Regions from separate parts of the Lysinibacillus sp. EB271-A1-10B genome, predicted to be linked through region 4. Evidence: riboswitches for the same ligand, from Rfam matches in the RefSeq annotation. Region 4 holds a riboswitch; each other region holds the start of a gene.
The links. A riboswitch is a leader RNA that binds a small molecule or an ion and turns the genes downstream of it on or off. The one in region 4 is predicted to bind thiamine pyrophosphate.
Positions count from the first base shown of each region.

Region 1: it holds a riboswitch for thiamine pyrophosphate, as region 4 does, so the genes downstream of both, thiC (phosphomethylpyrimidine synthase ThiC) here and thiW (energy coupling factor transporter S component ThiW) in region 4, are expected to answer to the same signal.
Region 2: it holds a riboswitch for thiamine pyrophosphate, as region 4 does, so the genes downstream of both, AC3WSK_RS07050 (ABC transporter substrate-binding protein) here and thiW (energy coupling factor transporter S component ThiW) in region 4, are expected to answer to the same signal.
Region 3: it holds a riboswitch for thiamine pyrophosphate, as region 4 does, so the genes downstream of both, thiT (energy-coupled thiamine transporter ThiT) here and thiW (energy coupling factor transporter S component ThiW) in region 4, are expected to answer to the same signal.

Region 1 covers NZ_JBYTDL010000019.1:70,801-79,113, forward strand. The annotation lists gene AC3WSK_RS19925 (FeoB small GTPase domain-containing protein) at 1-222, opposite strand, end outside; gene AC3WSK_RS19930 (FeoA family protein) at 219-476, opposite strand; gene AC3WSK_RS19935 (hypothetical protein) at 857-2,155, opposite strand; gene AC3WSK_RS19940 (hypothetical protein) at 2,444-2,602, shown strand; gene AC3WSK_RS19945 (S-layer protein) at 2,658-4,568, opposite strand; gene AC3WSK_RS19950 (AEC family transporter) at 4,847-5,776, shown strand; TPP riboswitch at 6,093-6,207, shown strand; gene thiC (phosphomethylpyrimidine synthase ThiC) at 6,341-8,119, shown strand.
Region 2 covers NZ_JBYTDL010000003.1:363,418-371,730, reverse strand. The annotation lists gene AC3WSK_RS07060 (MFS transporter) at 131-1,417, opposite strand; gene AC3WSK_RS07055 (TetR/AcrR family transcriptional regulator) at 1,481-2,089, opposite strand; TPP riboswitch at 2,342-2,452, shown strand; gene AC3WSK_RS07050 (ABC transporter substrate-binding protein) at 2,586-3,581, shown strand; gene AC3WSK_RS07045 (thiamine-binding protein) at 3,583-3,876, shown strand; gene AC3WSK_RS07040 (ABC transporter permease) at 3,873-4,643, shown strand; gene AC3WSK_RS07035 (ABC transporter ATP-binding protein) at 4,621-5,370, shown strand; gene AC3WSK_RS07030 (TatD family hydrolase) at 5,360-6,109, shown strand; gene AC3WSK_RS07025 (TetR/AcrR family transcriptional regulator) at 6,283-6,855, shown strand; partial or broken gene AC3WSK_RS07020 (DUF5360 family protein) at 6,869-7,423, shown strand; gene brfA (ribosome rescue factor BrfA) at 7,420-7,602, opposite strand; gene AC3WSK_RS07010 (solute symporter family protein) at 7,702-8,313, opposite strand, start outside.
Region 3 covers NZ_JBYTDL010000016.1:68,614-76,926, reverse strand. The annotation lists gene map (type I methionyl aminopeptidase) at 1-402, opposite strand, end outside; gene AC3WSK_RS18490 (DUF7010 family protein) at 724-1,269, opposite strand; gene thiT (energy-coupled thiamine transporter ThiT) at 1,514-2,074, opposite strand; TPP riboswitch at 2,205-2,312, opposite strand; gene AC3WSK_RS18480 (magnetosome magnetite crystal formation protein family) at 2,440-2,772, shown strand; gene AC3WSK_RS18475 (hypothetical protein) at 2,821-2,937, shown strand; gene AC3WSK_RS18470 (AAA family ATPase) at 2,979-6,059, opposite strand; gene AC3WSK_RS18465 (exonuclease SbcCD subunit D) at 6,056-7,213, opposite strand; gene AC3WSK_RS18460 (SGNH/GDSL hydrolase family protein) at 7,549-8,313, opposite strand, start outside.
Region 4 covers NZ_JBYTDL010000001.1:455,547-463,859, reverse strand. The annotation lists gene AC3WSK_RS02195 (VWA domain-containing protein) at 1-369, shown strand, start outside; gene AC3WSK_RS02190 (MarR family winged helix-turn-helix transcriptional regulator) at 669-1,091, shown strand; gene AC3WSK_RS02185 (ketosteroid isomerase family protein) at 1,135-1,458, shown strand; gene AC3WSK_RS02180 (EVE domain-containing protein) at 1,474-1,953, shown strand; gene thiW (energy coupling factor transporter S component ThiW) at 2,027-2,527, opposite strand; TPP riboswitch at 2,628-2,735, opposite strand; gene AC3WSK_RS02170 (glycerophosphoryl diester phosphodiesterase membrane domain-containing protein) at 3,122-4,921, shown strand; gene AC3WSK_RS02165 (MFS transporter) at 5,186-6,382, opposite strand; gene AC3WSK_RS02160 (ABC transporter substrate-binding protein) at 7,002-8,075, opposite strand; gene AC3WSK_RS02155 (ABC transporter permease) at 8,072-8,313, opposite strand, start outside.

The DNA of each region.
Region 1 (8,313 bases), on a different contig from region 4:
TCTTGCGACTTCCTCATCTGCTGAATTAGAAAATAAAGAATAGGTCCCGGGTAAATCCACGAGAACATATTGCTCTCCTTTGTGTTCAAAAGAACCTTCCGCATGAACAACCGTTTTCCCTGGCCAGTTTCCGGTATGTTGCTTCAATCCCGTTAATGTATTAAATAATGTGCTTTTTCCGGTATTTGGGTTACCTGCTAAAGCTATTCTATTTACTCTCACTTTGTATTCCCCCTAACAATTTCGCCCAAAATCATTGAGCTTTCATCATTCCGTAAAGCAATCGTCGTATTGCTTACACGGTAAGCGACAGGGTCTCCTAAAGGGCTTTTACGAAGAATAGAGATTTCTGCGCCTTTTACAAAGCCTAAATCTAATAATCTCCTTCTTAAAGGACCCTTAATGTTTATTTCTTTTATTAAAAAGCAATCTCCAAATGAGCATTCTGAAAGTGGTTTCAATGATGTTTTTTCCATATGCATTTTTTGTTCCTTTCCATAATAATATTTCCCGAACTTCACATTGTTTCTCTAAGGAAACTTTATTAATGATTATCCCTGTTTTATGACAATTGTCAATAGTTTTCTGAAATCTTTTTGAAAGAACGTGATAAAAGAGCGTCCTAATGAAGGGAATAACTGCGCATTTTTTTTGACTAAGAAATGTTGAAAAAGGGGGAGTTGTTTAGCATACAATGCGGGCAAAGTTTTGATGTAATGATATGAGAAGATTCTCGTTATGATGTGTTCGTTATAAGTGCTTATAGATAAGAGGCGAAAGCAGAGCAAAAAAACATGTTAAACCCTCTGCTACTAATAAAGTATCGGCAGAGGGTCATGATTTTTTTATTTGGAAATTACTCTTGGATTAGGAATGAGGCAGAGGAAGTTGTTTGAATGAAATGACGATTTCCTTCTACTGTATAATCAGCTGGTACTGGTTTGCCAAAGGTATTGGTACGAACGATGGAGGCATTCGGTGATAAATTATTGATAATAATTTCCATGTTCGCCTCAAATTCAACTGGTTTTTCATTTAATGTTGCCTGGAATGTGATACGATTCGATTTTTTTGTAATGCTAATTTCCATAACACCAGTATCCTCATTAAGAAGGGTTCCTAGTGGTGGAATAATAACAGTCATATTCGATTTTGTCGTTAAAACGAAGCGATCTGCACTATTTTCCGTGTCTGCAACGTTGATTTTTGCTGTATAGGTATTTTTGTTTTTCGTCATAGCAGTAGTTTTACCTGGTACGGCTGCTATATCCGATGAAATTGGCTTTTTCGACCCGTTCCCTTTAGGTAAATCATATTTTCCATTTACATAGTCTACTAAAGTCCAGGCGTTTGGTACAAGCTGCTGTTGCACAGGTGTTAAAGCCTCGAAGGCTGTTTTCGCTGCTTGTACATCTTGAGCGGTAGACGTTTTAGGCGATAAAGCTGCAATAGCGTTTTCTACTTCCTTAGCTGCCGCCTTATCCTTCGCAACAAGCTGTTCAGCATCTAATAACATCTTTTCGATACCAGCAGGTAAATAGACGTATGAATATCTTCGAAGTGCATTAAGCTCAGCTCTAGCATCAGCTACATCCTGATGGAAGGTAATGCGAGAAGAGTTTAATAATTGGATTTTATTGACCACTTTATCGATAGATGTATTGGGCGTGATATAGGATGTCAGTATTTTTTGTGATTCCGGGCTCACAAAGGACTTTTGGGCTGCATTTAACGTATTGTACCAATCTTTCGTTTCCATAACATTTTGGTAGTAATAAACGGAAGTTGACTCCACTGAAGCTAATTTCTCTTCAATTTGATCAGCAAGCTTACGGTACGCAACTTTTGTCTGACGATGATTTGACAGCGTAGAATAATTCGTAACATATTGTTTTTCCGTTTCAGTTAACGCATCGTAGGCTTTATTGGCTGCTTCCAAATTTGTTTGGAACGAAGCTGTTGTATCATTAATGTTTGAAATAAGTCGAACAACATTCGAAACGTTAGCGTTGTAGTAATAAGTATAATCGTATATGTAAGCAGTTTTTGAATGTCCAGTAATATTAGCAGCTGATGCTGACGTAGTAGGTGCAGTATAGATTAGTGAAGGGACCGCAACTAGGGCTAGTAAGGCTAATTTTCTTTTGTTTTTCATAATATGGGAAACCTCCTATTTGGTTTTGGATAATTGTGATGGGTAAGATGTGGGTCTTTTACCCTATTTAAAATCTTTGATCGTCTTGTGAAATGGTTTATTATTTACCTGTCGAAAAGAGTCGTGTCTAGACAGGGATTTCCTAATATATGTTGGTAAACCAATTTTATCATATCTCAGGATTTTTTCATGTATATTTTAAGTGAATAGGTAGATTGATTATGTAATTTTTAAATACTTTGTGTCTTATGTACTTATGAAGCTATGAACGGGGAGCGGATCGCTTTTTTGGAAGGGATAGAAATCAAAGCGACGGAAAGAAGTGTCGAAGTGACGGAACGAACCCTCAAAGCGACGGAACGAATCGCCGAAGTGACGGAACGAACTCTCAAAGCGACGGATAGACTCATTGTTACCGAAGCCGACGCCACGATTCCCGAGGTATAATTGATTTTTTTTTAGTTTGAAAAGGACTTGGCTTTGTGCCAAGTCCTTTCGATTTTTATTGTGTACCTGAACGTTGAGCATCTTTATAGATGTCGATAGCCTTGTCTAATTTGTTAATAGCATCTGTCACATCGTACGCAGAAGCATAGGCGTTACTGGCAACGGATTGTGCGTGTTGAACTACTTTTTCTAGACTACGTTTTTCTCTTTCCGTTGTCCATAGTTCATAGTAGGGGATATCAGAGCCATCTCCATTTTCTGAAACTTTTACATACTGAACAGAATTAATGAGTGATGTTAACCAAGATTTATCAACGTAATGCCAATGATTATAATTCACACCAGATTTATAATTACTCCTATAGGTTGAAATGGCATTATATAAATAACTGTATGCATACGAAATATCCGACTGAGACGAGGAGCTATTGTTTGCAATACCTTGTGCGTATGAAACAGCAGAAACTAGGGCATCTTTTTCACTTTGAGTCGTCCAAACTACATTGTAGGATAATTCAGATCCATTCACAGAAACGGTTACATACTGAACAGAGTTAATAAGTGAAAAAAGGGAAGATCGATCGGCATTATATTGATAAGTGCCATATTTTTGTGCATTCTTATACATTGTAATAGCGTAGTTTAAATTGCTAATTGCATTTGTAATATCAGATTGTGTTGCATAGTAATTATTTACAACATATTGAGCAGATGAAACGGCAGAGGTTAGAGCATCCTTCTCACTTTGAGTCGTCCAAGGTTCATAAGAAGCTACATCATTACCGTTGTTCGAAGAAACCTTTACATACTGAACAGAATTGATCATCGATTGTAGTGAAGACTTATCACCATAAACATATTTTGTTCCATTTTTTTGCACAGTTCGATAAACGTTTAATGCATTTTTGTACTGTGTTATCGCATTGTTTACTTGTTCCTGTGAAGCGTAAGAATTATTAACTACTGCTCTTGCGCTGCTCACGGCTGATTCGAATGTTGTACGTTCAGCCTGCGTTGTCCATTTTTCAGTTACTGAAATGTCATATCCATAAACAGATACTGCAACGTATGGAGGTGAAGCTACTAAATTACTAAGCTCCGTTTTATTTAAAACAGGTAATGTCACAGAGGCTTTTTTATCATCCACCTGCACTTTGTTAATGAGATGCCCTGAATTTAATGCCACCTTTGCCCCCTGTTTGACAACCACTTGCTCAATTGTACCTTTTCCGTAAAGGGTGAAATCTTTCTCAACATCGATAGTTAGTTTATCAACATTGGCCGTTACTTCAAATGCAGTAACTTTACCAACTATGTCGACTTTCGAAATAGTTTTGTCAGAAGTCACACTCACTTTAGTGCGTTTTAGGTTAATGTTTGGAGATTTAATATCTTTTAGAGAAACATTTAACCAATTATTATTTTTAGTCAATAAAGGTCTAAAAGTAATTGTATCCCCAATAGCAACGTCATCAATTGTAATGGCCTTCTTCACACGATTAGTTACAATAAGCTCATCTTCAATAGTGACATTTTGAACTTTTACATAATCCGCATTTACAGTTAGGCTTCCAGCAATTTGCGCGTCGCCGCCATCAAGATCTAACGCTTTATTTTTTGTTCCACCTTTAGTTAGTGTTAGTGAAGTAATACTTGTAATTTCACCGTTCTTTACGACAATAGTTGCTTCAGCATTCGCCAATGCAGCATTATTGGATGTGTTTAAGAGGGGCTTCAATGACTTACTGATTTTAAATTGGCCATTGGATGTACGTACTTTATCATTAGCGATGCTGGTAATAGTAACATTTTGTCCCTTTGTTTTGGCTGCAGCTACTTGCCCGTCGATTTGAACTGAGTGGTTTAAAGATACATCATTAGAAGTGGCATTCGCAGTTGATACAGGCACAATTAAGGTTGCTGTAATAGCGGTAGCCATAAAAGTAGAAAATACTTTATTCTTCATCTTTGTCGCTCCAATCATTGTATTTAATGGATAATATATCATACATTTCTTAAGTTTAGTGCGCGAATGGGTTATTTTACTATATTAATTTAATGAAATAATAGGCCTTTTTTCTTCTATTATTTTAATAACTCGTAGTTTGAAAGGGTAAATCATCCTTCCAAGAGCTCTTTGCTATTGTTTGAACATGATGAAAAAGACAGGATGAGTGAACGCTGAAGTACATTGACCGAGTTTACAAACAGCACTACTATAGGAGAGGAAAGGGGGACAACACTATGGTGTATCTCGGTATGATTTTCTTTCAAATTGTCGCTCCGATTTTAGTGCTTCTAGTACTTGGCGCAGTTTTACAAAGGAAATTTCGATTTAATTTAAAGGCGCTATCTCAACTTATTACATATTGCTTTATGCCAGCAGCTGTTTTTGTGAATTTATATGAAACGAGTATAGAATTGTCTGTGCTTGGGGAAGTTGCGCTTTTTATTCTACTCTTTATCGGAAGCCAAATGGTCCTTAGTCACTTTCTAGCAAAGGGGCTCGGTTTAGTAAAAACAGAGGCTGCGGTGTTTAAAAATAGCGTTGTCCTCATTAATTCAGGCAACTATGGTATTCCAGTTGCCCAAATGATTTTTGTGACTCAGCCGATTGGGGTAGCGATTCAAGTTATTCTCGTTATATTTCAAAATATGACGACGTATACTTACGGCTTGTACAATTTAATTTCTTCAACAAAATCAGGCATGTCAATTTTGAAAGATTTCCTCAAAATGCCTATTATTCATGCACTTATTATCGGCGTTACTATGAACTATTTTAATATCCCTATTCCACAGTTCGTAAAAATTCCGATAGACCATGTGGCAGATGGCTTTATCGCTGTGGCATTAATAACTTTAGGGGCACAGCTATCCCAACTTGAAATAAAATCTATGTTTAATAAGATGGTATACATTAGTTGTTTTACACGATTAATCATAGGGCCTGCCGTTGCATTGCTTATCATTTTTGCGCTTGGTCTTGACGGTGTCGTGGCACAATCACTTTTTATAGCTAGTTCGTTCCCGACATCGCGAAATAGTTCCAGTCTGGCATTAGAATATGACGTAGAATCGGCAACTGCTGCACAAACAGTTTTATTTTCAACGATTGTGAGCTGTATTACAGTGACAATTGTAATTTATGTAGCGGAGTTGTTGTTTACCTAACAGTTGGGTGTCATATAGTATAAAAGATAAGGTGGAAAGCTTTTCAGGAGTTAGGGGCTCTTTTTCTGAATTAAAAGCTAGTGATTTATATTTGTTAAAACAAGATATAAGTTGATTGGAGTGGAGGCTGGGCGACTCCTTGGGGATTAGCGTCACAGATGAGACCCTGCAGCGAAGCGAAGCGGCTCATCGGACGCCCCTAGGAAAGCGCCCAGCCAGAACGAAAATCAACCGCACGTTATGGTGATAATCCAAAAATAATCAAATGAAGCTTCCATCTATTAGCAATATCTGCTACACTAGCATCAAACTTAATAGTATTAACTAGGGGAGTCTGATGAGTCAGGCTGAGAGGGAAACGCATAGAGGTTTCTTGACCCTTTGGACCTGATCTGGCTCATACCAGCGTGGGAAAGTTAACCATTATTGCACACTATGTTATTTGCAATAACTATACCTTTACATTCTTAGCCGGATCCAAAAATTTTTTGGATTCGGCTTTCGTTTTGTTGGGGTGAGCTAGATTCGGTCCTTGTATAAATGTAAAAGGGAGCGAAGTAGTTTATGACAACAGTTAGCGAAAAGAATATTACGATTATGTCAAATTTTGAAGGAAGTAAAAAAGTTTACGTAGAAGGTTCTCGATCAGATATTTTAGTGCCAATGCGTGAGATTGCTTTAAGTCCGACGACAGGAAGCTTTGGTGAGGAAGAAAATGCACCAGTGCGTGTTTATGATACGAGTGGCCCGTACACTGATCCTGCACATAAGGTGGACATTACGAAAGGATTGCCAGCTTTACGTAGTGCATGGATCAAAGAACGAGGTGACGTTGAAGAATACGAAGGTCGTACAATCAAGCCAGAAGATAATGGATTTCGCAAAGCTGATGATCCACGGATGAATGAAAATGTTTTTCCGGATTTATCTAGAAAGCCTTTACGTGCGAAGAAAGGTAAAAATGTAACGCAGCTTCACTATGCACGAAAGGGAATTATTACTCCAGAAATGGAATTTGTAGCGATTCGCGAAAATATGGATCCTGAGTTCGTGCGCTCAGAGATCGCGGCGGGGCGTGCAATTATGCCATCTAATATTAATCACCCTGAGGCAGAGCCGATGATTATTGGACGCAACTTCCATGTGAAAATTAACGCCAATATTGGAAATTCAGCGGTGACATCCTCTATTGCAGAAGAAGTAGAAAAAATGACGTGGGCTACACGCTGGGGTGCTGATAACATCATGGATTTATCCACGGGTAAACATATTCATACGACGCGTGAATGGATTATCCGTAATGCCGCAGTGCCAGTAGGGACGGTGCCGATTTATCAAGCGCTCGAAAAAGTAAATGGTGTGGCAGAGGATTTAACGTGGGAAGTGTATCGTGATACGTTAATCGAACAGGCAGAGCAAGGTGTAGATTACTTCACGATTCATGCAGGCGTATTGCTACGCTATGTGCCATTAACGGCTAATCGTGTAACTGGCATAGTGTCTCGGGGAGGCTCGATTATGGCACAATGGTGTTTATATCACCACCAAGAGAGCTTCTTATATACTCATTTTGAAGAAATCTGTGAAATTATGAAAACCTATGATGTTGCTTTCTCTTTAGGTGATGGTTTACGTCCTGGTTCTATAGCAGATGCAAATGATGAGGCTCAATTTGCGGAGCTGGAAACGCTAGGGGAATTAACACAAATTGCCTGGGAGCATGATGTACAGGTGATGGTAGAAGGACCGGGGCATGTGCCGATGCATCTTATTAAAGAAAACATGGACAAGCAGTTAGAGGTGTGTAAGGAAGCTCCTTTCTATACGTTAGGGCCGCTAACGACAGATATTGCTCCAGGCTATGACCATATTACATCAGCCATTGGAGCCGCGATGATTGGTTGGTATGGTACGGCAATGCTATGTTATGTAACGCCTAAAGAACATCTTGGCTTACCAAATCGTGATGATGTTCGTGTAGGGGTTATTACGTACAAAATTGCTGCACATGCGGCTGATTTAGCTAAAGGGCACCCGGGGGCACAGCAACGTGATGATGCACTATCAAAGGCGCGCTTTGAATTCCGCTGGCGCGATCAATTCAACCTTTCGCTAGATCCAGAGCGTGCAGTCGAATATCATGATGAAACATTGCCAGCAGAAGGAGCAAAAACGGCGCATTTCTGTTCAATGTGTGGACCTAAGTTTTGTAGTATGAAAATCTCACAGGATATTCGTACTTATGCAAAAGAAAAAGACTTAAATACAACTGAAGCAATCCATAAAGGTATGCAGGAGAAGGCGAAAGAATTTAAAAAGGCAGGCAGTCAAATCTATCAATAATTATTAGAGTGGGCTTGTGTCTATCAATATAGGCACAAGCCTTATTTTTGTTCATCATCAAAAGTAATGGATGACCTACGCATCAACCACTCATTATGTGATGATCCCACATTTAAGATAAAAAAACTCCATGTGAGGTTGCCCTTCACATGGAGTAAAAAGTTGGATTTGGATATCAATAATAGTTGGAATAT
Region 2 (8,313 bases), on a different contig from region 4:
AGGGCTAGTTCATCGAAGCAAGCCAATAAAATACCGGCAAAGGCATCGGTTTCTTTGGCCGCAACGTTTAGGTTCTTTAGGGGATTAGAAAGACTTTCTCTATTTAGCTTCACAGTATTTGTTGCTTCTCTTAATTAGAAACAGGTACTTTTCTATCATCCCTTTCACTAACTTTAGCGTATAGCGTTTTTGTTATTATGTAGTACAAAAATGTACCAGTTAATCCTAGAATAAGGAGCAACCCGCTCATATATATAGGGGGAATCCACTGTCCAACGATGATCAATAACGAAGCTATAATCATTGCTCCATAGGTAGTTAAGCTATTAAAAGCCATATAGGTGCTACGAGCGTTAGAAGGGGCAAGTTCTCCTATCATCGCCTGTTTAATGGGCACAAACATCAGCTCACCAATTGTTCCAATAAACATGGCAATAAAAAGAATCAATACGCTATTTGAAGAAGCAAAGATACTAAAACATATAGAAAAGATCAACATACCTGTAACAAGAGTCCAGCGATCACTGCATTTTTTTAACAAGAATAATACAGCACTTGAGAGGAGAACTACAAGAATAGTATTCTCTGTTCGAAGAAAACCAAGCATTTTTGTGCCATCTACAATGAAATCTATTCCAAACAAAGAAGCTGAATGTTGAGGTATATCTTTTTCGAGACGAATCCCAATATAGTTTGATAAAGACTGTTCCAAGGTAAAGATCAAGATTGCTCCTAAAATATAAAACATAAATAGCTTATCTTTTAAAACGGTTGAATAAGTTTGAAACATTTCTACGGATGAAGATTTTTTCTTATGATGAGAAGACTTAGGTGAAGGCTCTGGTGAATAAGTTTCTGTGATGAAAAATACAGTCATAAAAACAGATAACAAAGTGACTAGTGAGATCCCAATAAATAATTCAAATAAGTAGTTTTTAAAAAGAAATGCCCCAACGATTCCACCAATTGCAGTTGATAAATTCCCTAACCAGTAGCTAATTGTAAATACGAGCTTTCTCGATTCAGAATTAGTAACATCAATCATCATAGCTTGTGCAGCTGGCTGAAACATGCCTCCACAAAACATATTAATGATGAAGAATGCTGCAGAAGTATAAGGAAGGTTAAACCAAGGGGAATTACAAAGTGCTATAAACAGATACGAAAGTAATAGTCCAATCTCAGAATAAATCATTATTTTTTTTCGCCCAATTTTATCTGAAATATGCCCTCCGATAAACCCTCCAAGGACCCCACTAATGACAATTATTATAAGAATAATAGCCGTTTTAGTAGCTCCGATATTTTGAGTAAAATAAATAGCCAGAAAAGGGATAACAGCCATAGAAATAAGACCGCCTAGAAATTGCATGACTAGGCGAAGTTTGATGTTGGGATGGATATCTCTCAATTTCATATAATCACTCCTATTTAATACTATATTGTCTACAGGTCCTGGCTGGGCAAAGGGGGAGAAGGCTTAGTTATTTTTGATAGGCCCAAATAATCTTAGAGCTTGTCTCGATATATCCTTCCGCATCACGTTTGTATATTCATCAATAAATGTTAAACGCATTCCGTTTAAGATGGATAAGTACGATTCAGCAATTAATGAAGGTGATTCTTCATAAAAGTAACCAAGCCTTTGACCTTCTTCAATAACCGGATAAATACTGTTTATAAATACTTTTACGAAATCATCTAGTTCTTTAAAAAGTTTTGGGAAACGATCAGGTCTTGCAAGAACCTGCTGAATGAGACGTAAGTATTCACTTTTCATTGAAAAAAGTTGTACATGACAATCTATCATTTCCTTCACAACTTCAAGAGGCTCACCTTTAAAGTGTTCTCCTATTTCAATAAAATAAGGTTTGATTTCCTTCAATGGCTCCAAAATAGCTGATTCATAAAGCGCTTCTTTTGAATCAAAATACGTAAATACGGTACCAAAACTAACACCAGCTTCTTTTGATATGTCGGCAACTTTTGTCTCCGCAAAACCAGTATCACTGTATAATTTAATGGCAGCGTTTAAGATAGTAGATCTTTTTCTTTTCTTTTTCTCATCATTAGTAAGTTTAGTTTCCATTTTAGATACTCCTTCCAAAATAAATGATTGATTGGTCAATCAAATTCTATTGTAATATGTTTCCATTGTCAATGTGTTTAAAGAATTTTTTGAATTTTATACCTAGTTATAACAGAAATACCTCAATGAAGGGCCATAGCAGTTAGATGATTAGAAATGAGGCAGCTTAATAATAATTCATCACTATCTGTAAACAGACCCTTGTCATTTCCGGATTGATATGGGTATAATAATCATCGAAAAGTTCATATGGAAAGAATGTAGGGGGGCTGGTAGTTGCCAGCTGAGATTGTGTCCGATAGACGCTGACCCTTTGAACCTGATTTGGCTCGTACCAGCGTAGGGAACATCTATTCAAAAAAGAAAATTTTTGATACTGATTGTAAAACGTCTGGGAGGAATCCTAGGCGTTTTTTATGTTTTCAGACTTTTGTTTCCCTCTGGTAAAGACATTCATTTATGAACACTTTCACACTACTTACTTGGAGGATTCAGCATGAAAAAATGGTTATTGGTCCTAATGGTTGCACTTTTTACATTAGTGGGCTGTAGCGAAAAAGAGGCTAAAAAGGATGCTAAAGGATTAACAAAAGTATCGGTAGTTCTTGATTGGACACCGAACACAAATCATACAGGTTTATATGTAGCTGAAAAACTTGGCTACTTTAAGGAACAAGGTTTAGATGTTGATATTTTATTACCTGGCGAAACGGGTGCAGATCAGCTTGTAGCATCAGGAAAGGCTCAGTTTGGCGTAAGCTATCAGGAAGGAATTACACAGGCGCGTGTGCAGGATGTACCATTAGTATCGATTGCAGCGATTATACAACATAATACTTCGGGTTTCGCATCTACCGCATCAAAAGGCATTACGTCACCAAAGGATTTTGAAGGGAAAACTTACGGTGGCTGGGGTGCACCGCTTGAAAAGGCTGTACTACAATCACTTATGCAAACAAAAAATGCGGATATTAATAAGTTAGATATCGTCAATGCAGGCGATTTAGATTTCTTCACTATGATGAAAAAAGATATTGATTTTGCGTGGATTTATTATGCATGGACAGGTATTGAAGCAGAACTTCGCGGCGAAAAGCTGAACATGCTTTATTTAACAGATTATAGTGAGCAATTAGATTATTACACACCTGTGCTTGCTACAAATGAAAAAATGATTCAGGATAATCCTGAGACGGTAAAAGCTTTTGTCGCTGCTGCAGCAAAGGGCTATGAATATGTAATAAAACACCCTAATGAGGCAGCTGATAGTTTACTAGAAGCGGTACCTGATTTAGATAAGAACCTTGTGCATAAAAGTCAGGAATGGCTAGCAGATAAGTATCAAGACGACGCTGCACAATGGGGCGAGCAAAAATTAGCTGTCTGGGAAAACTACGCGAAATGGATGGCCGATAACAAAGTTTTAGAGGGCGAATTTAACGCAAAACAAGCATTTACAAACGACTTTTTACCGAAAAAGGAGACAAAGTAATATGGCAAACTCTTTAATAAGTGTACAAATTATCCCGAAAACTGAAACATATGAAGATGTGATCCCGTTTGTCGATGCAGCGATTGCAGTGATCGACACTTCAGGGGTGAAATATGAAGTTCATCCATTAGAAACGACAATGGAAGGCGAGCTTACGACTTTGCTGCAAATTATTGAAAAAATGAATGCCAAGATGATCGAGCTTGGCGCAATCAATGTCATTACGCAAGTGAAAATTTTATATCAGCCATCCGGTATTACAATGGATACGCTAACGGAGAAATACAAGGGATGAAGCAGGCTGTTAAACAAGGAAGGACGATAATTTTTATCGCCTTCCTCTTATTCATATGGGAACTAATTGTCCGTTTTGCTGATATTCCACATTGGCTTTTGCCTGCACCGAGTGCCATTTTGAAAGAGGGCTTTCAATCGTATGAGATGTTTGTGCCGCATGCTTTAGCTACGATCCAATTAGCACTTCTTGGTCTTGCTATCGGGATATTATGTGGGCTAACAGTTGCGGTGCTATTACATCGTTTTACGTTTATAAGGGAGCTATTTTATCCTATTCTCATTATGTCGCAAAATGTCCCGGTACTTGTCCTAGCACCATTATTAATCATTTGGTTTGGCTTCGGTTTATTGCCAAAGCTCATTATTATTTGTCTCGTGTGCTTTTTCCCTATTGTTATTTCGGCAATGGACGGCTTTCGTCAAACTTCGCCTGAGCTAAAGCATTATTTTGAGATGATCGGTGCAACGAAAGCCCAAACCTTTTGGAAGTTAGAATGGCCTTATGCGTATCCAGCAATTTTTTCAGGCATAAAGATTGCTGCTACCTATAGCGTTATGGGGGCTGTTATTGCGGAATGGTTAGGAGCGAAAATGGGGATTGGCGTTTATATGACATTGGCACAATCTTCATTTCGAACGGATCGTGTATTTGTAGCGATTTTTGCCATCGTATTTTTAAGTTTATTATTATTTAGTGCTATTCGATTACTAGAAAAACTTGTTGTGAAGGGGAGAGGAAACTATGCTAAGCATTCAAAACATTGATAAATCCTTTGATTCCCTTCCAGTTATCCGTAATTTATCTTTTGAGGTGAAGGACGGGGAATTTGTGGCGATTATCGGTCCGTCTGGCAGTGGGAAAAGTACACTTTTTCAATTAATTGGTGGTGTTTCTTCTATTGATAAAGGTGCTATTTTATTAAACGGCACAGATATCCAGAAAAAAAGAGGAACGATTGGCTATATGCCTCAGCAGCCATGTTTATTACCGTGGCGGACGATCATAGAAAACGTCACGATGGTTGAGGAGCTCCATGGAAAACCTAATGTCAACGTTGCGAAGGAATGGTTACATAAAGTGGGGCTCGCAGCATTTGTAAATGCATTTCCTAATGAACTGTCGGGTGGTATGCAACAACGGGTATCGTTTATTCGTGCAATTGTCAGTAATAAACCTATTTTATGTTTAGATGAACCATTTTCTGCACTGGATGAGTTTACAAGGCTTGAAATGCAGGCGTGGCTATTATCGATTTGGGAGAAATATAGAAAATCTATATTGTTCGTTACACATAATATTGAGGAAGCTCTGTTTTTAGCTGATCGTATTATTGTACTCACAAAACGACCAGCGACGATGAAAAAGGAAATAATCGTACCTTTTGCAAGGCCACGACAAGAAGAAATCCGCCATTCCGCTTCATTTACGGCGTTGAAGCAACAATTATTCTCGTATTTAAAAGAAGAAAAGGATGAGGCGAATGTTGATTGATGCACATATTCATTTAGATCAGTATAAAAAAAACGACATACCTCCTTTGCTAGAAGAAGCGGAACATGTCATTGCCGTAAGCATGAATCTACCGTCATGTGAAAAGACGTTGAAGCTGTCGAAAGCCTATTCTAAAGTAAAGGCGGCGTTTGGCTTTCATCCTGAACAACCGTTACCTAGTAATGCGGAGGAAGAGGCATTATTCGATTGGATACGTCAACACGCTCATGACATGGTGGCAATTGGCGAGGTAGGGTTGCCTTATTATTTGAGGCAGGAGAAGGCTATTGATGATCGTGCGTATGAGGTGTTGCTAGAACGGTTTATTGTATTGGCAAAGGAATTAAACAAACCGATTGTGTTACATGCTGTTTATGAGGATGCTGCCATTGTTTGTGACCTGCTAGAAAAACATCATGTAAAGAAAGCGCATTTTCATTGGTTTAAAGGCGATGAGGAAGAGATTGAACGGATGATTCATAATGGGTATTTCATTTCTGTGACGCCTGATTGTACGTATGAGACTGAAATTCAAGATCTAATCAAAAAATACCCAATCGAGCTAATGATGGTAGAAACAGATGGACCTTGGCCATTCGAAGGTACTTTTAACAATAGACAAACATCCCCATGGATGATGGATCATTCCATGGAGGTTATTGCTTCGGTAAAGGGGCTTACAACAGAGGAAGCGGCGCGTATCATTACAAGAAATACGACAATATTTTATAATTTATAACAAAAAACACAGCTGTTCTTTTAAAGAGCAGCTGTGTTTTTTCAAATTTTCGATAGAGTTGAACGCGGTAAAAGCGCCCGAATCGCTATAGCTGAGCGAAGTGGAAGCATTAAATTGACAATATTTTCATTCTAAACTAACTTTTTTCATTTTCCAGAGAGCAGGTGATCGTGTTGAAAGATAGAATTTTAAAAGAATCAATAAGTGAAGCTGAACGAAAAGGATTCCGATTTACGATGGGGGATTTGGCAAAGCAACTAGGTATGAGCACGAAAACATTGTATAGTTACTATCCATCAAAGGAAGAATTACTCAACGACATGATTGATCTTACAATCCATGAATTGAAGTTGAAAGAAAATGAAATACTGCATGATTCATCGTTAAATCTTCTAGAAAAACTACAGAAATGTCTTGTATTAATTCCAGCTGATTTTACATTTGCTCAGCTCCAGTATTTAGAGGAGCTTCAACGCTATTATCCAAAGCAATGGGAAACAGTTGATCAATTTATTCAAGAACAATGGACAGGCATTATTTCGTTAATTGATGAAGGGATTGTCGCAAATCAAATACGTTCATTTAATAAAGAGATATTTATAGAAGTCGATATTGGTGGGCTTTATAGATTGATGGATCATGCATTCAAACGCAGAAATATGATTTCACTTCAGGATACTATGCAGGAAATGGTGGACATTCTTATGCTTGGTATTCTTAATGGTAACGTTCATGAAGAAAATTAAATGGGGGCTGTAAATGAGTAAAACTTTAAAAATACTATTTTTATGTACAGACTTCTTTTTTATACTGTATTGGCTTGTCACTTTTTTTCATTTGATTCCAGAAGAGTATTTATATAAGGATTATCAAAATGAATTATTAGTAATATGGAATTGGTCGTTTTTCCCGCTAGATATTTTAACTTCTTTCAGCGGGTGTTTGGACACCCGCTGAAAGAAGTTAAAGCCTCCGGCGGATGTCACGGAATCGGAAAGGAGTTCTTTGTTCAAGCACAAAGCCGATTCCAGACGCAATTATGCGAGGCATAATTGATTTTCAGTTACTGGTTTTATTAGTCTCTGTCTATTTAAAATAAAAAATGAAAAGTGGAGAGCTTTTGCCTTAGTATTTTTAACACTTACAAGTTGTTCTGGATTACAGGCGATTGCTTTTTGGACAATAAAACTTGATTTTGATCTTACGTGGTGGATACCAAACCTTTTTCTATTACTATATCCGTTGTACTTTATTCCAAAACTTATTAGTTCTAAACATCAAAATGTCTCATTACAAGCAAAACACAACCACTAACAATCCTCAATGTGGTTGTGTTTTTTGTGCTTTGTAAAATTTTGTTCAATGCTTTCTTTTTTCGTTTTCGTTACACGCTCATGTGTACTGAAAGAGGAAGTTTGACGATTTTTTTCAACGTCCTTCCCTTTAGTGCGCTTTACATGCATACGTTTCTTTTTTGCATTTGAGTTTGTCATGTTTTCTTACCCCCAACTGTCGTTTGTAAATATAGTACCTAATAAGGAAGAAAAAGTAAAACCTCGTAAGTGTTAACTTACGAGGCGGTTGTCGTATTATTAGTGAGATACGTCCTGCACAGAAATACCCGTGTTCGCTTTAACATCGACTTCACGATATTTCTTATCATCTTTTTCCTTAGAAAGCATTGTTCCGATGAAGCCGCCTAGGAAGCCAAGTGGAACAGAGATGATTGCTGGGTTCGTTAACATAATTAACGGATCACCTACGAAAATTGCTTTTCCTTCAACTGGATTCCAAATATTTGGTGAAACAGCAACAAGAGCTAAAGCAGAGATTAGACCTGTTAACATTGCCGTTATAGCACCAGCTGTATTAAAGCGTTTCCAGTAGATCGTATAGATGATTACAGGTAAGTTAGCTGAACCTGCAATACAGAATGCTAGTGATACTAAGAATGCTACGTTTAATGTTTGTGCACCAAGTGCTAAAAGGATTGAAATAACAGCGATTGTGATGGAACCGATACGAGCTGCAAGTACTTGCTCTTTTTCTGTAATTTTGCCCTTTTTAATAATTTGACCGTAAATATCATGTGATAGGGCAGATGCGCCAGAAAGTACAAGACCAGCTACTACCGCTAAGATTGTTGCGAATGCTACCGCACATACGAATGAGAATAGAATGTCGCCACCAAGTGCTTCCGCAAG
Region 3 (8,313 bases), on a different contig from region 4:
TGTCATCGCACGATCAAAAGCACTTTTGGCTACGCGACACAACTTTTCTTTATCCTCATAACCTTCACCAACTACAAATGAAATGCCTGTATCAGCAAAATAGCCGTTTAATGAACCAGATACATCTATATTGACGATATCTCCTTCTTTAATCACACGTTCACCTGGAATACCATGTGCGACTTCCTCATTAACACTAATACATGTGTATCCTGGGAAATCATACTCCCCTTTAGGTCCAGAAACTGCTCCGGCCTCAGCAAACATACGGCCTGCAATTTCATCTAGTTCTAGTGTTGTTACACCTGGTTTTGTAGCAGCCTTCATTGCTTCACGAATTTCAGCACAAATACGGCCGATTTTTTTAAAGGCTTCAATTTCTTCTTGCGTTTTTACAATCATTTTTAACGTCCCTTTCATCTAATATCTACTATTTAATATAACATAACTTTCTATGCTTAAAACGCTAAACGCTTTAAATATTATATGCCATCTTAAATTATAAAGTGCTGAAAACAGGCTTATCTCCATAACGTGAGATTGATTTCCGTTCCGGCTGGGCGCTTTGTTGCTGGCGCTTCGCTTAACTCTGCTTTTTTATTTTCCGCTAACTGAATCTAACTATTTCACAGTTGCAGCATTAGAAAAGACAAAAAGCACCTTTATTCAGATGCTTTTTAAAAAGATTCAGTGGTTTACTGTTATTCAACTGACAATAGGTGCTTAAACATGACTGACTTTGAGTTCTCTTAGAATTAAAAGAGCACCAACTCCATAAACAATAGACATTGCTAAAGGTACTAGAGTGAAAGCTTGACCAACAAAGAAGCCACCTAAAATTAGAGCAGAAAGACAGATTCCTAAAGTAACAAATAAATATGCTTTGCTTTTATAAATCCATATGTAAGGCAGAAAATGAGAGCCTGCTAGTAGGCCAATTGTGAAGGGCAGGTATTCAGGTATTTTCATATACACAATTATAAATACAGGTATATAAAAAGCTTGAGGAGCTGCTACTATTCCACTTAAAGTACCTAAAGGGTTGTCAGTAGAGAGTAAATTAACACCCAGAATTTTACTAATGACAATCCCAATAGGAAAGATGACACCTAAGCCAAATATCCAAATTAAACGTATAGCTTCTATTGGGAAAACTAAGGGCATAAAGGCGAAAATTAAAAAGACAACGGCGCCAGAAAGCAAAATGGGGTATCCTTTTTTTGCTTCAAATATAATTTCTTTTTGTAAATTTTCAAGTGTTTTATTCATTAACGCGCTCCCTTTCGTAAAATCGGCAAAAGATTTATATAATATACCATCATTCAACTATTTTTACCATTGATTATTCAATAATGCAATTTTTGTCATAACTGAAAGCTATGGAGAAATTGCTTAGGAAGGGAAACTTGATTACTGCACAGTATCTAAATTTAATCTGTCTTTATGTTTTGATAGCAACAATCTTTAACAGCCTAAAAATAAAAACCCTTCACTCATGTGAAGGGCATAATCATTATGATTTTCGTTGCATTAATTGAGGTGCTGCCGTAAATAACAAAACACCGACAATCGCTGTTAAAATCGTTGCTGGTAGCATATATGTTCCATTATAGATGATTGAATAAACCCATGCATTTTGATTGCCAGCATACTCTGCGAAAAATACAGCGCCTCCAATGGTATGTGCTGCATAACGTAAAAAGCCCGCTAATACCGTTCCTACAATAATATAAAGCGCCATTTTCTTTTTGTTTAAATCTTTTGCTGCCTCAAGCACTGGCCCACGCACTACGGCCGCTAAGCCTACTACCGTAAAGGCAACACCATAATCAAGTGTTCCTTGAAGCCAATGTATAATATAGGCACCAAACATTGTTTGCATAACACCAATAAGTAAACCCGTTACCATGCCTGGAATAAGGCCCCAGCGAAATGCTATTAACATTATTGGCACCATTACGAGACTAACAGAGCCTCCTTGTGCCCATACTTTAAAGGAAACCTGATCAAGCACAAGGCCAATCGCTGCGAATATCGCAATTTCCACAAGCATTAATAGTTTTTTATTGTCCATAATTATTCTCTCCTTTGTTCCGATGTAGGATACAAGAGCAGGAATAGAAATCAGTTGGCAAATATGTCCCTATCTAGCATCAATAAAGATAAAAAAACGATGCCAGGACAGAGCCTCACATCGTAAAAGTGTCGGTTTCTATCCACATCCCTACGCAAGCGTTAACTTACAGGTTCAAAGAGTTAAGGCATTACGTGCCCAGTCTCAGCTGACATCATCAGCTCCCCTTGTGGTCGTTACATCTTAATTTAGTTGAACAACCTCATTGTACGCAAACACTGTAACGATTACAACCTCTTCCACATTAATTTTTTTTGAAACTTTACTGTTTTTCATGCGTAAATATTTAAAAAGGAGGTACAACTATGGAGAACCAAAAAATTTTATCTGCCTTTAGTTATCTCAGTATCTTTTTTGCACCCTTTATTGTGCCATTAGTCGTTTACTTTGTTTCAAAAGATAACGACGTAAAGAGTCATTCTCTTCGAGCATTAATATCACATTTAATCCCAGTCGTATTTGGAATAATATTTTTTGCAGTCTTTATTTTCTCAACTTTATCATTCAACACTTTTGAACCAGATTCAGGTAGTAGTTCTTTTCTTATCATTTGGTTAGTTTCATTTTTGATTTACATTCTTGTTTCAATCGGAATTGTCATTTGGAATATTATTCAAGCAGTTCGCGTTATCCGATAAGTTTCATTTCAACCTTGAACAGAGAGTACTAAAAGGAGCTGTTATTTTTTGAAAGTATCTAAAGTTGTCAAAACCGCCGTAAAATTAGCACCAATCGTTATTCCAATTGTAAAAAAAGTAATCGCTGCAAAAAAAGGAACATATCCTAACGTAAATAAAAAGTAATAAAAAGGCGTATTTCCACACATCGGAAATACGCCTCTTTTTTATTTCACTTCAAAATATGTTTGACTGTGACCATTCATTGTTTTTTCAACGTGCAACACTGCAGGCATTGTAGCTTTTAACTCTGCAACGTGCGAAATGACGCCAATCATGCGTCCAGAATCTTGTAAATCAATAAGCGTATCAATCGCCTTATTTAATGACTCTTCATCAAGAGAACCAAAGCCCTCATCAATAAACATTGTTTCAATACGGATATTACCTTGAAAGCTTTGAATGACATCTGCCATCCCAAGGGCAAGACTTAAAGAAGCATTAAACTTTTCTCCCCCTGATAATGTTTTTACATCACGTAATTGGTCTGTATAGGCATCATACACATCTAGCCCAAGTCCACTTTGCTTAGCATGCTTTTCTAAACGATCTGAACGTCGTAGCTCAAATTGACCGTTGGATAAATGATAAAGCCGGACATTTGCTGCCTCTGTAATTTTATCTAAATAATTGATTTGAATATAACGCTCAAAGGACAGCTTTTTCACATTTTGCCCATTTAACATTGCATAAAGTTCCTTTACTCGTCCCGCTTCTTTTTCAAGTAAGCGTATTTCCAGCTCCGCTTCCTCTACTTTTTCGATAAAGTCTGTGCAAGCTTTCGCAAATCCTTCCATCTGCTGCAATACTTTAAAGGCTTCCTCATAGGTTACACGAAGCATCTCTAACTTTTCTTCCATTGCCGTTAAATCTTGTTTCTCTTGTCCTTTAAGGTGCTTCGCTCCCTCAGTAATTTGCACCTGTAAAGTGTGGATTTGCATAGCATAATCACTGCATGCCTTCCGTAAAGCTTCTATTTGCAACACGCTACGCTTCCCAGTAGCAAATTCTTCATAGCTTTCAAAGCCGGCTTCCTTCATACTTACTGAAAATTGTTCGCGCTTTTCATCCATTTTCAGCTTTAGCTCCTCAAAAGCCTGTTTCGCTATTTCGACGGTCATTCTAGCATTGTTTGCTGCTTCCTTGGCAGCTTGCAAACTTTGTTGGCTAATAGTCCACGCAGTTTGTAAGGCAACCTTTTGAGAACCTATATGAGCAATTTCCTGTTTCATTGCATGTAGCGTCGTAAGATTTTCTGGAATATGTTTTTGCTGCTCTTCCACAACTACTTGTTGTTTAGTCAATTCCTTCGTCTTTTCAGCTAAATATTGCTCTAGCTTTAATTGCTTTTCTTGTAGCTGCTCCATTCGTGCACGATGATCCTTTTGTTGCATGCGTACATCAGACAATTGATTGCTTACTACTTTTAAGATAGTAATTTGTTGCTCTATATTTTGTAAGGAAGCTACAATTTGTGCTTGGTTCGATTGATCAACCTCACTCAACTCTAACTGTTCTAATGCCTCTTGCAGAAGATGCTTTGAAGAATTCAATAAAGCTTCTTTCTCTAAAAACTTGCGCTCAGCATCAGTAGCCTTTACTCGCAAAACTTCCACCTGTGCTAATTCGATCATCTCTAATTGCTCACGATGTGTTTCGAGATGTGTTGTACTACCGCACACTGGGCAAGCCTCTCCATCCTTAAGCTGCTGTGCTAAAATACTTGCCTGACTCGCAATCCATTGCTGCTCCAACTTTTGAAGAGCTTTCTTACTTTCTTGATAGTGAACATTAGTCGTGGCTACATCCTGCTCTGCCATTTCTACTGCTCTAGTGTATTTTTCAACTTGCGCTAAGTATGATACTTGCTCTTTTAGCTTCGGTAACTGTTCTAAAAAACCTTCATATGGCTCAAGTTGTTTTTCATATTGTTCAATTGTTGTTGCTAGATGCTGAACTTGCATTTGTCCTGTTTCTACAATTTTACGATTATCGTCTACTGCTAGTTTGGCTGTTGTAACATATTGTTCAGCTATTTGCAGTTGCTGAAGATTATTCTCATACGCCTCGAAAGTTGGTAATAATGCTTGGAGCTGTAACTCCCGTTGTAAAACGTGTTGGCGTTCAGGTTCCTTCGCCTCTTCAACATTAAATCTTTCTTGCGCTATTTTTAACTGAGCTTCTGCGTTTTGTTGCTCTGTCACTGCTTGTTGACAGGATTGTTCTTTACGATTTTGCTCAGCACGTAAATCGACGCATTGTTGCTCAAGTATAACAAGACGTTCTGCTTTTTCTGCTAATGCAATTTCACGTTCTTTTGCGCTATATACACCTTGCTCTTGTAGCAATGCTTGCAGACGGTTCTGGCGATTCGTTTGCTCATCAAATTGCTCATTCAATGTTTTCGCCATACTATAAAACTCTTGCTCTTTTTGATGATGCGCATAAGCTGCTTTATAACGCTGCTGTTCCAATTGTATACATTCAGTATAGTAGGTCTGCTCTTCTTCCAGAGCCTTCTTTAGCTGATGCATATTTTCGGTATTATTAGTAATGCAAGTAAATAGAGATGACGTGCGCTGTGGCAAAGCCCCCGCAATTTGGCCAAGAAGATGCTCTTTTAATTGCTTCGCGCGCAGTAAATCACTTTCTGTTTCTTTTCGTTTCGCATCAAGTCTTTTTGTCATAGCACCAAAACGGTCTGTTTTAAAAATCTTGCGCAAAATGACTTCTTTATTCGTAGAATCTGAAGTTAATAGTTTGCGAAATTCACCTTGTGGCAGCATAACAATTTGACTAAATTGATCCTTTGTCAGGCCTATTATTTCCTGTAGCTTTTTATCTACCTCAAGTGTTTGCTGTTTTTCTACAATACTATAATCAAGTGTGTCTCCTTTGATTTCAGCCAGCTCTATTTTCTTACCAGTAACACTTTTGTTCTTTTCTTTAATATGACCTGGCTGACGTACTATTTGATACACTCTATCATGCATTTCAAAAACAAGTTCCACAGCAGTATACACATCATCATCTGCAAACCCGCTTCGTAACATTGCCGTATCTTGACGGTCTTCACCACTACCCGATCCGTAAAGTGCATAGCATATAGCATCAAAAATCGTCGTTTTCCCCGCACCTGTTTTTCCAGATATCGCAAATAGACGATGTTCACCTAGCTGTTGAAAATCAATAACCTCTGTATTTTTATATGGACCGAATGCAGTAATCGTTAACTTTAAAGGCTTCATTTTACTGATTCTCGCTCCTCATCTAATAATTCTTGCAGCATCTCTGTAAATAGACGCTCTGTATCTTGATCTGGCTGTATACCTATTATATCTGTAAAAAATGATCGGAATAAATCGATGTCTTCTATCTTCTCTGTCTCAACCGCTTGAATTTCTTGTGCTACTTCTTGGCGTATTGTTTTACGCTCAACATGCATCGCATGAGGAAACACTGTACGAATACGTTCCATCGGCGAAGTTACTGGCGTAGTATCTGTTAAACGTACAAATACATAATCATCACTTGGTGGTAATTGCAATAAATCATCCAGTATCCCCTCTACCACTCGTAAATCTCGTCTCGGTATAAGCTTTCGCTTCGTAACTGTTATTTCTCCCTGTTCATCTAGCTCAACTATTAAAAAGCCCTTCTCATGTAGGTGCTCTGATAATGAATACTTCAATGGAGAACCGGCATATCGAATCGTTTCATTCAACACAAAATGCGCTTTATGCAAATGTCCAAGTGCCGTGTAATGAAAAGGCTTAAACAATGCCGCATTTATGCAATCCGAGCCCCCTATTGATAAAGGTCGCTCTGATTCACTCGTATTTGCTTCTTCTTCTCCATACTTCGTCACAAAGGCATGTCCCACAAAAACATTACGTTTTGTAGAATCTAAACTTTGCCCAATATATTCAATAATTTTTTCCATCGCCTCTTGATGAGAACGAATGGAATCATCCTCTAAAATCGTCCGTACTGACGCTGGCTCTGCATAAGGTACGAGATGAAAATGTACTTCACCATATTCATCATGTAAAACGATCGGTGCATGGTCTTTCGTAAACTGGCCTTTAATATGTAATCCACTATCACTCATTAAACTACTGCCAAAGTTTAATCGACCTGCACTATCGTGATTCCCGGCAACTGCTAACACAGGAATTTTCTTATCAAGCACAATTTCCGCCAAAATATCATTTAGTAAATTCACTGCCTCAATCGGAGGCATCGAACGGTCATATAAATCACCTGCTATAACGATAACATCTGGTTTCTCTTCATCTATAGCTAGCTTAAATTGCTGTAAAATAAAATGTTGATCCTCGGTCATGTAGACGCCTTGTACAAGCTTCCCTAAATGCCAATCTGCTGTATGAAATATTTTCATTTTGTGCGCCTCCTATCTATTTCATTTTATCATGGCTGTTGGATTGTTTGTTTTTCCTTTTATTAGTTTGAAAATTATAATAGGGCCCTCATCATAACTTAGGGTTCTGACGTGTCAGGGTGTATCCATCGTTTCGGGCTGTATCGGTCACTTCGATGATTCTTTCCGTCGCCTATATTTTGATAGATCTTCAACATAAAAAAGAGCATCCTTATCGAATGCCCTGTTACATTAAAAATTTTCTTTAGCTCTTACCTTCTCCATAAAAGTAGCATATCCTTTAAAACTTGGGAGGGCACGCGCTGTAGGAGTTTTTTTTCTTTTTCCTCTCGTTTCTACTCTGCCTTCACCAGTTGTTCTAAAATCTGGTCAAATGAAATAGGGTTGGGCTTTGGCAATTCGTTTGAAGAAATGGCTAGAGCTTTACTTCCACTATATTCATGTAAAAATGCATTTGCCATTTGGCGATAGCCTTCAAAATTAGGATGTACATCAGAGATATTGGATAAAAAGTTTCTAGCGTTTAACCCAAAAGCATCATATATGTCTACATAAGCTGCTCCAGCATGCTCTGCCTGTTGCTGTAAAATCTTATTTAGCTTAACGAGCTGTGCATTTGTTCCTTCTTTTTGCGAAGGGTGAACATTTGGATAAGCAAAATAATAGCCCATTACATAAATCTTTGCTTTAGGTGCTCGCTCTTTTAACGCTTCTAAAATCTTCTCCATATTTTTTCTGGCAATGTTTAATGCATAATCGGTTTGTAGCTGTGAAAAGGCTAATGTACCAGCAGTTGGATTAACTTGCACTAGCCGCAGTAAATCATTGGCGCCTGCCGAAACAGTAATAAGTGTTGCATTTTCTAATAAGTCACTTGCTTCCTCTGATTTTACTCGTTTCAAAACATCGGCTGTTGTATAGCCTGGGAAAGCGAGCTCCTTCGTATAGAAGCTCAATTGTCCAGTCATTCCTAATTTCATGGCGATTAAATCACTGTAGCCTGTATCAATCTGTTGATAAGGTGTTTGACCAGCCGCCAAGGAATCTCCAATTGGCAGGTAGTTTTCGGTCTGAGCTAAAGCAGATGAAATACTAAATAC
Region 4 (8,313 bases):
ATTGCCGATGAAGAACAAGCTATTTACCAGGCTGGCTTAAGTGTACCTTATAGTGCTGAATATGAATTACGTCCGGTGAACGATAAGCTAGTCAAAGAACTAACAAAGCAAACAGGCGGCTCTGTTTTGAAAGAACCGAGCGAAGTATTCCGTGAATTTACTAAAAAAGGAGCGGAACGCCAAAATATCGCAACATGGCTTTTATTAGCAGGGATGCTACTATTCTTCATTGATATTACTATTCGCCGCTTTGGTTGGGGCTTCCTAACAAGACCGAAGGAAAAAGAACAGCGTATAGAGGAAAAACCTATACAGGCAGAGGACACAAATGTTGCCCAGCTATTAAAGGGCATGAAAAAACGACATTAACATAGAAAACGATGGTGCATCGCTTTACAGCAATGAGCCATCGTTTTTTTGTCGTTTGACATATGCTGTCAGGGATTATCGCCCAACATTTACAATTTGTCGATAAACTTTAGCAATTTATCGCCCAACATTTGAATTTTATCGATAAACTTTAGCGATTTAGCACCCAACTTATAATTTTTATCGACATCCACTAACCGCTGATTTATCTTGTAAATAAAGTGTATAAATGTAATAATAGATGATAGTAATAAAATATTACTATCATTACAAAGTGCTATCGATTTGGAGGTTCAAAAATGACCAATATAATGAATTCATTCGGTTTTCTAAGTTTTAAATTAGCGGAGGCTTTAGAGGGAAATCTCGAGCTATATATTAGCGAAAAATTTCACATGAAATCTAGAGAAGTCGGGATCATGATGGCTGTAAAAGACCAAAAGCTTAGCCAAATTCAAATAGGGCAGATTTTAAAGTTAGATAAAAATAGTGTCCGCTTTTTTATCGATGGTCTAGAAGAAAGAAAGTATGTTTATAGAGAAAAAAATCCAGAAAATAGAAGAGAAAATTTAATATGCCTTACGGAACAGGGTGAAAATTTGGCAGAAAAATTAATGAAGACCCTTGTGATTTCTGAGAATGAAGTTTTAAACGTACTCTCATTGGAAGAAAAAGAGCAATTAAAAAACATTATGAAAAAAGTATATGAAAATCGTTCATAGGGATTAAAACCTTATAAATAAAAAAGGAAAGGGTAATAGAGATATGAAGGCAGTAGAGGTTATGAAGGAGTATTTAAGAAGAGCGCAAGTAGAGGGGCACGACTTATCTGACATGTATGCAAATCATGGGGAATTGAAAAATTTTAAAGGTCAAACTTTTAAAGGAAAAAAAGAAATACAGAACTTTTACATGTCATCTATGCCGACAGGCTTTAAATTAACGATCCACAATATTGAAGGCGATGATATAGAAGCTAGAGCTATCATTTCGACTACTTGGGATGGTTTGCCAAACCCAGTGATTTTGGAAGAAAAGTTGATTCTTGAAAATGAAAAAATTAAATCATTTACAATGATCCCGAAATAAAAGGAGAAGGAAGCTATGTCAGTATATCCTAATAAAAATCCTCTTCCTACGCCTGAAAGAGACACGAAATACTGGATTGGCGTAGTATCTCTTAATCATGTACAAAAAGGGGTTAAGGGAGGGTTCGGCCAGTTATGTCATGGCAAAGAAAGACCTTTGAAACGAATGCAAAAAGGAGATTGGATCATTTATTATTCTCCTAAAAAAAGTCTAGATGGTAATGAACCTGTAAGAGCATTTACCGCAATTGGAAGGATAAAGGACGACCGAATATACGAGTTACAAATGGCGGAAAATTTTATTCCTTTCCGAAGAGATATAGACTTTTATAAAGATGCAAAAGCTGTACCAATAAAAAGAATCTTAGATTTTTTAGAATTTGTAGAAGATAAATCGAAATATGGCTATAAATTCAGATTTGGTCATTTTGAAATAAGCAAAAAGGACTTTTTATTAGTTGCTCATGAAATGGGATTACCGTTGAAGTATGGGTGAATTTGGTTGGACAAAAAACGTTACTTTCTTAATTCCCCTTAAGAAAATAACGTTTTTAAATTTGCCTAAATCTTTATTTAAGAAGAGTATTAAGGTTAGTTACAAATACTGTCTTGCGCAAATTGCTAGCAACGACAATGCCTAATACAGCACCAATAGTACTTGAAGTTAAAAAGGCTGGCATGAAAAATAAAGCAGCTACAGAAGTCCCCGTTAATAAATGTGCGTAGGGCACTGCAATGAGTGAGGCAATAATACCTGTCCCAAACATTTCACCGACACCTGCGAGCCATTGTTTGTCGCTGTATTTATAGGCAAGGGCGGCGCATAAAGCACCAATGACACTGCCAGGTATAGCTAATAATGAGCCTGTACCTGTTAAAATACGAATAATAGCTGTGATAAAGGCGATCATAACAGTAGGCACTGGTCCAAGAATAATCGCGCCAATAACATTAATGGCATGCTGTACAGGGTAGGCACGCGCAATTCCTGTCGGTATTGAAACGAAGGTAGAACCTGCTACGGCAATTGCTACTAATAAGGCCATGATTGTTAATTTTCGAATTGACATATTTTCCACTCCTATTTTGTATTTATTGAATTGCTAATAAACCAGAAAAAAGCCGCTCCCTATAAGCATTAGGAAGCGGCCTTGCATTTAAAATAGTAAAAAGCAAGTGTCGCCACTTCCCTCCGCTAGTGTGAACTAGATCAGGTTCAAAGGGTCCGTATATGACAATATGCGTCTCAGCCTTTTAAAGACTCCCCTAGTGGTAATGATTTTAACTCTTAATTTTTCTAATAATAACGTAGTCAAGACAGCCTGTTTCCCTCGATATACAAGGAGTTTAACAGGAGGAATCAATCATAGTTACTAACATTTTAGCACACTCGAAAGAACAGAGCTAGAACTGCCACATACTCAATGGATGGTCTACAAGTGTCGTCACTAAAGAAATAGGGAGGAATCCTTCAAGTGAAGAACTAAAGTTGAAGCGCGATCAATAATTTGTCGCCTTTTTATGTATTGAGTCTCTCCATTCCGTGTGCATGGTCAACAATATTTTTCAGCTTATTACACTCCACTATGCAGTCTTGTTGGAGGAAATGTGTAGGTATATAATGGAATATATACCGCGAAACTAACTAAAGGAAAACCAAAACCATGAATACCAAACAAACCAATACGAATCGTTTAAGACTCATGCCATTTCAAATGACGAGGGATATTTTAAAGGTGTGGAAGTATGCGTACCGTCCTTTTCTTTTATTTGAATTGATATACAAACTGCTAACGATAAGTGTATTTATCCCGTTGTTATCCATAATTTTCAACAAATTACTGGCTGTAGGGGGCTTCGAAGCAGCCGCCAATCATGACCTTCTGCGCTTCTTGTTCAGCAAATATGGCTTACTTAGTGTACTAGTAATGGTGCCAATTGCGATAATGCTCATTTACACAGAGTTCACGGTTCTCTTCTATATTGCGTACTACGGGATTCAGGAGAAGCGCCCACGAATCCGCCCTGTATTGTTCAAGGCAATCTCTAGCTTACCAGGCTTATGGCGCATCGGGGTTTTCGGACTTGCTCTCTATTTATTGCTCCTGTTCCCGCTACTTGATGCCAACATCGGCGGAACACTTTTACCTAATATGACAGTTCCAAACTTTATTACGGGCGAGCTGATGAAGACAACCTTCGGAACTATCGCTCTTGTTATCGTCGGACTGCTCATCTTGGCATTGAACTTAATCTGTATCTATGCTCTGCCGATTATGGTATTGGAAGGCAAGTATCGATTCTGGAACGCCGTTCGCGAGAGCAAGCGATTGTTCTGGCGTAGTAAGTGGTCATTAGTTAGAGCTGTGTTTGAATGGGTAGTAATCTTCCTGTTTCTGTTTATTCTACTTATCTGTTTAATCATCCTAATCGTGCTTCTCCTTCCTAGTGGGGATGGTGAGTCCAGATTAATGACTACCATTGGCGTCATGCTAAGCCTTGGTTTGTATATCGCAACACTAATTATGACTCCAATGTTCATTACCATCATCACCTTGCTCTATGTACGCTATCAAGGCCATGACCATGTGAACATTGATACCGATGGAGTCGATGCTACTGTCTGGAAAGGACGCGATATGCAGCGTTCGCTCATGCGACGTTATCGTTCAATGCTGACTACATTCGGACTGTTCATTCTTATTGTTATAGGCTGGGGAGCAACTGCCCTGTTGACTGATTGGGGAGAAACCAATGAAAAGTTCATCATTATGGCTCATCGGGGCGACACCACTTCAGGCATAGAGAATACAATGGGTGCCTTCGAAGGCGCCATTCGCACAGGTGCTGATTATATCGAGCTCGATATTCTGCAGACGAAAGATGGCAAGCTTGCGGTCATCCATGATGAGAATTTGAGACGATTGTCCGGCAAAAATGTGAATGTTTTTGATCTTTCCCTTGCCGAACTTCAACAAATTTCGCTGCGCGTAGGCAAGTTCCAAGACAATGTCCCATCTCTTGATGAGGTGTTGGAGCGTACGAAAGGTAAAATCAAGCTTAATGTGGAACTCAAAACACATGGACATGAAAAGAATTTTGTCCCTATCTTAGTGGATACGATTCGTAGACATAAGGCAGAACAACAGATTATTCTCCAGAGCTTAGACTATGAGCTCGTAAAGAAAGTGAAGAAGGCCGCACCAGATTTAACAGTCGGGTATGTCATATTCGCTACATTCGCTTCGCTTAATCAGTTCGACGCGGATTTCTTCGTTGTTGAAGAGTCTTTCGCCCGTCCACGATTGATTAGTTCAGCGAAAATAATTGGCAAGCCGATTTATGTTTGGACCGTGAATGATGTGAAGAGCGTTGAACACCTCTATACGTTAGGTGTAGATGGCATCATAACGGACATTGCCGTTGACGCAAAGGAGACCGTTCAAAAGTTACAGAAAGAATAGGGTCAGAAATGAAAATATCATCTGCTCTTTTTTGAATAAAGCATGAACACCCGGTATTTCGCACGAGGCGCTAAATACCGGGTGTTTTGTGTTATCTATAGTTGCACATTATGACTGTCAGTCTGCAACTTCTCAAGTTTTATGTTGGTAACTTCTTATGAATAATCTTTCTCTATACAGCAAGTGAATAAAATTTTCCTATTGTCCAACGAGTTATCTAATCGTTGCGGTCATGCTAGTAAAAATAGTCAATCACTTTTCAGACTATTTTGTATCAGGATGCATAAGGTGAGGGGCTTTTTTCATTGTCCAAATAAGGGCAAGGAAGAAGCATGCCATTAAAATAATAGCCCCGAAAATATAAGGACTGTTCATATTCCAATCGAATAAAATACCTGCTAAAGCTGGACCAATCATATTACCAAGACTCATATACGCATTGTTCAGACCAGCTGCAAAGCCCTGTTCATTTTCAGCAAGCTTGGAAATCAACGTGTTGACTGCTGGACGAATCAATGTCGTAGCTGTAGAGAAGATTGTCGCTACCACTAAAATAAGAGCAAAGCCAGATACGAATAGTATTAAGAATATTGACACGGATGCAATAAATAAATTGACTAACACTACTTTCATTTCGCCGAAGCGATTAAACAGTGGTGTAATCACAAACATTTGAACAACAACACCAAAAGCGCCTCCCACAACTAATATAATGGCGATATCAGTAGGTGTGTAATTAAACTTATCTGTCACAAATAATGATAATGTTGTTTGGAAGTTAGCAATCCCGAATGAGAATACTAGCATGATAATAAGCATGACAAAATAAGGCATTCGGACTGAACGTGCCATTTGCTTTGCAAGATTATCCTGCCTCTGCGTTTTTTGTGCTGTGTTTGGTTTTGCACCAGGCAATAAAAAGAACGATAAAATCGCTGCTAAAATAGCTGCACATCCAGCTGTATAAAATGGGAAATGCAAACTAACTTTTGAAAGGAATCCACCGATACCTGGACCAATCATAAAGCCAAAGGACATTGCTGCTCCTAGCATACCCATACCTTTTCCTCGTTCCTCATACGTTGTGACGTCTGCCACAAAAGCCATAATAGGAGGTGCCACAAATGCAGAACCAAGGCCACCTAAAAAGCGTGCCAAGAAGAGCATCCACACATCTGTAGAAAGCCCGAAACCAATTTGTGCAAGTCCTGTTACGATAAGACCGAAGATAATGAGATTTTTTCGACCGTATTGATCTGAAAGATTCCCAGCAATTGGAGAAAATACGAATTGTGCTAAGGCGAACGTTGCAATCAACATGCCAAGTACTTGTCCTGCAGCACCAAATAGTTTTAAATACTCAGGCATGACAGGAATAATAATTCCAATACTCCCCATTGCGATAAACATATTAAACATTAAAATAAACAAAGCCGCCTTATTAGACTTCTGCTGGGTCATCGAATACCCCTTTCTTTATTCAAATATATTACAGTCTACCACAAGGCTTGTACGTTTACTATTGACTATAAGTCTGAAATAAGAATTCAGATGACCTTCCGGCAAAACGAGGGGTTGATTTCCGTTCCAACTGGGCGCTTTGTTGTTGCTGTCGCTTTGTTTTCGCACAGATAAACATTTGCTGTCGCTTTGCTTTCGCACAGATAAACATTTGCTGTCGCTTTGCTTTCGCACAGATAAACATTTGCTGCCGCTACGCTTTCGCACAGAGCAGAGCTTCCTGGGGGCGTCCGATGAGCCGCTTCGCTACGCTGCAGAGTCTCATCTGTGACGCTAATCCCCAAGGAGTCGCCCAGTCTCCACTCCAATCAACGACTACAAAAGAATGTATCTTTCTTACATATCACTCTAATTTATAGTAATAAGGCTATGTATCCTAGCCTCTTTTTTCGTTTAGCTAATGGTAGACTTCTATGGTGAAACTTGTGCAGTATTTGTTTTAATAATTAGAATCCCACACCTGACAGTAAGATTAAAAAAATATAACATCAAAAAAACGCAAGAAATCAACTTTTCTAAAATTGATTTCTTACGCTTTTTAAGTTTATTAGCTTTGAGCTTATCGAATACTCATTTTAAATTCTAAAAACAGCTCATTGTATTTACCTAAATAATCAGGGCCTAAGTTTTTATAAACTTCTAATGTTTTACGTTGTTCTTCAGAAGGATAGAATCGCTTATCAGATACAACTTCCTTATCCATTAACTTCACCGCTGCAATATTAGGAGTAGAGTAGCCTACATAATCAGCGTTTTTAGCACCTGATTTAGCTTTTAGCATGAAATTAATGAAGGCATGTGCACCATCTATATTTTTTGACGTTTTTGGGATGACCATATTGTCAAACCATAAGTTTGAGCCTTCCGTCGGTACAGCAAAGTCTAAATCTTCATTTTCTGACAACATGTCAGCTGCTTGACCAGACCAAGTGAGTGCCACGCTCGCTTCATTATTAACCATCAGCGGTGTAATTTCATCCCCGATAATAGCTTTTACATTTGGCGCCATGGTGATTAGCTTATCAGTAGCTTCACGTAGCTCCTCGTTATTTAAAGAGTTTAGAGAGTAGCCAAGGCTGTTTAAGCCCATACCAATCACTTCACGTGCACCGTCTACTAAAAAGACTTTACGCTTTAATGAAGGATCCCATAAGTCCTCCCAAGATGAGAAGTCAAGGTTTCCAACGAGCTTTGGATTATAGACAACGCCGACTGTTCCCCAGAAATATGGAACAGAATATTTATTGTCGTCATCAAATGGTAAATCTAAAAAATAAGGATCGATATTTTTAAAATTAGGGATTTTCGTTTTATCTAAAGGAACAAGTAAGTTTTCTTCCTTCATTTTTTCAATCATATATTCAGAAGGTACTGCAATATCGTAAGCTGTACCACCTTGTTGAATTTTTGTCATCATTGCTTCATTTGAATCAAACGTCTCATAAATAACGTGAATCCCTGTTTCTTTTTCAAATTGTTTCAGCAAATCAGGGTCAATATATTCTCCCCAGTTAAAGATTGTTAACGTATCTTTACCACTTTTCCCACCACCCGCACTTAGGGCGTCAGCAGCATAGAATAAAAGGGCGGAAACAACAAGTATTGCGATTGTTGCTTGAATTAATTGCTTCATTGAGTTCCCCCCGTTCTTTTACTAGCGCGGCTTGTGATGAAGTAATAGCCGACTACGACTATAACCGTTACAAAGAATACTAAACCAGAAATAGCATTAACCGTTAAGGAAATACCGGCACGTGCCATCGAATAAATTTCAACAGATAATGTACTGAAACCGTTACCTGTTACGAAAAATGTTACCGCAAAGTCATCTAGAGAATACGTTAAGGCAAGGAAGAACCCCGCAAAAATAC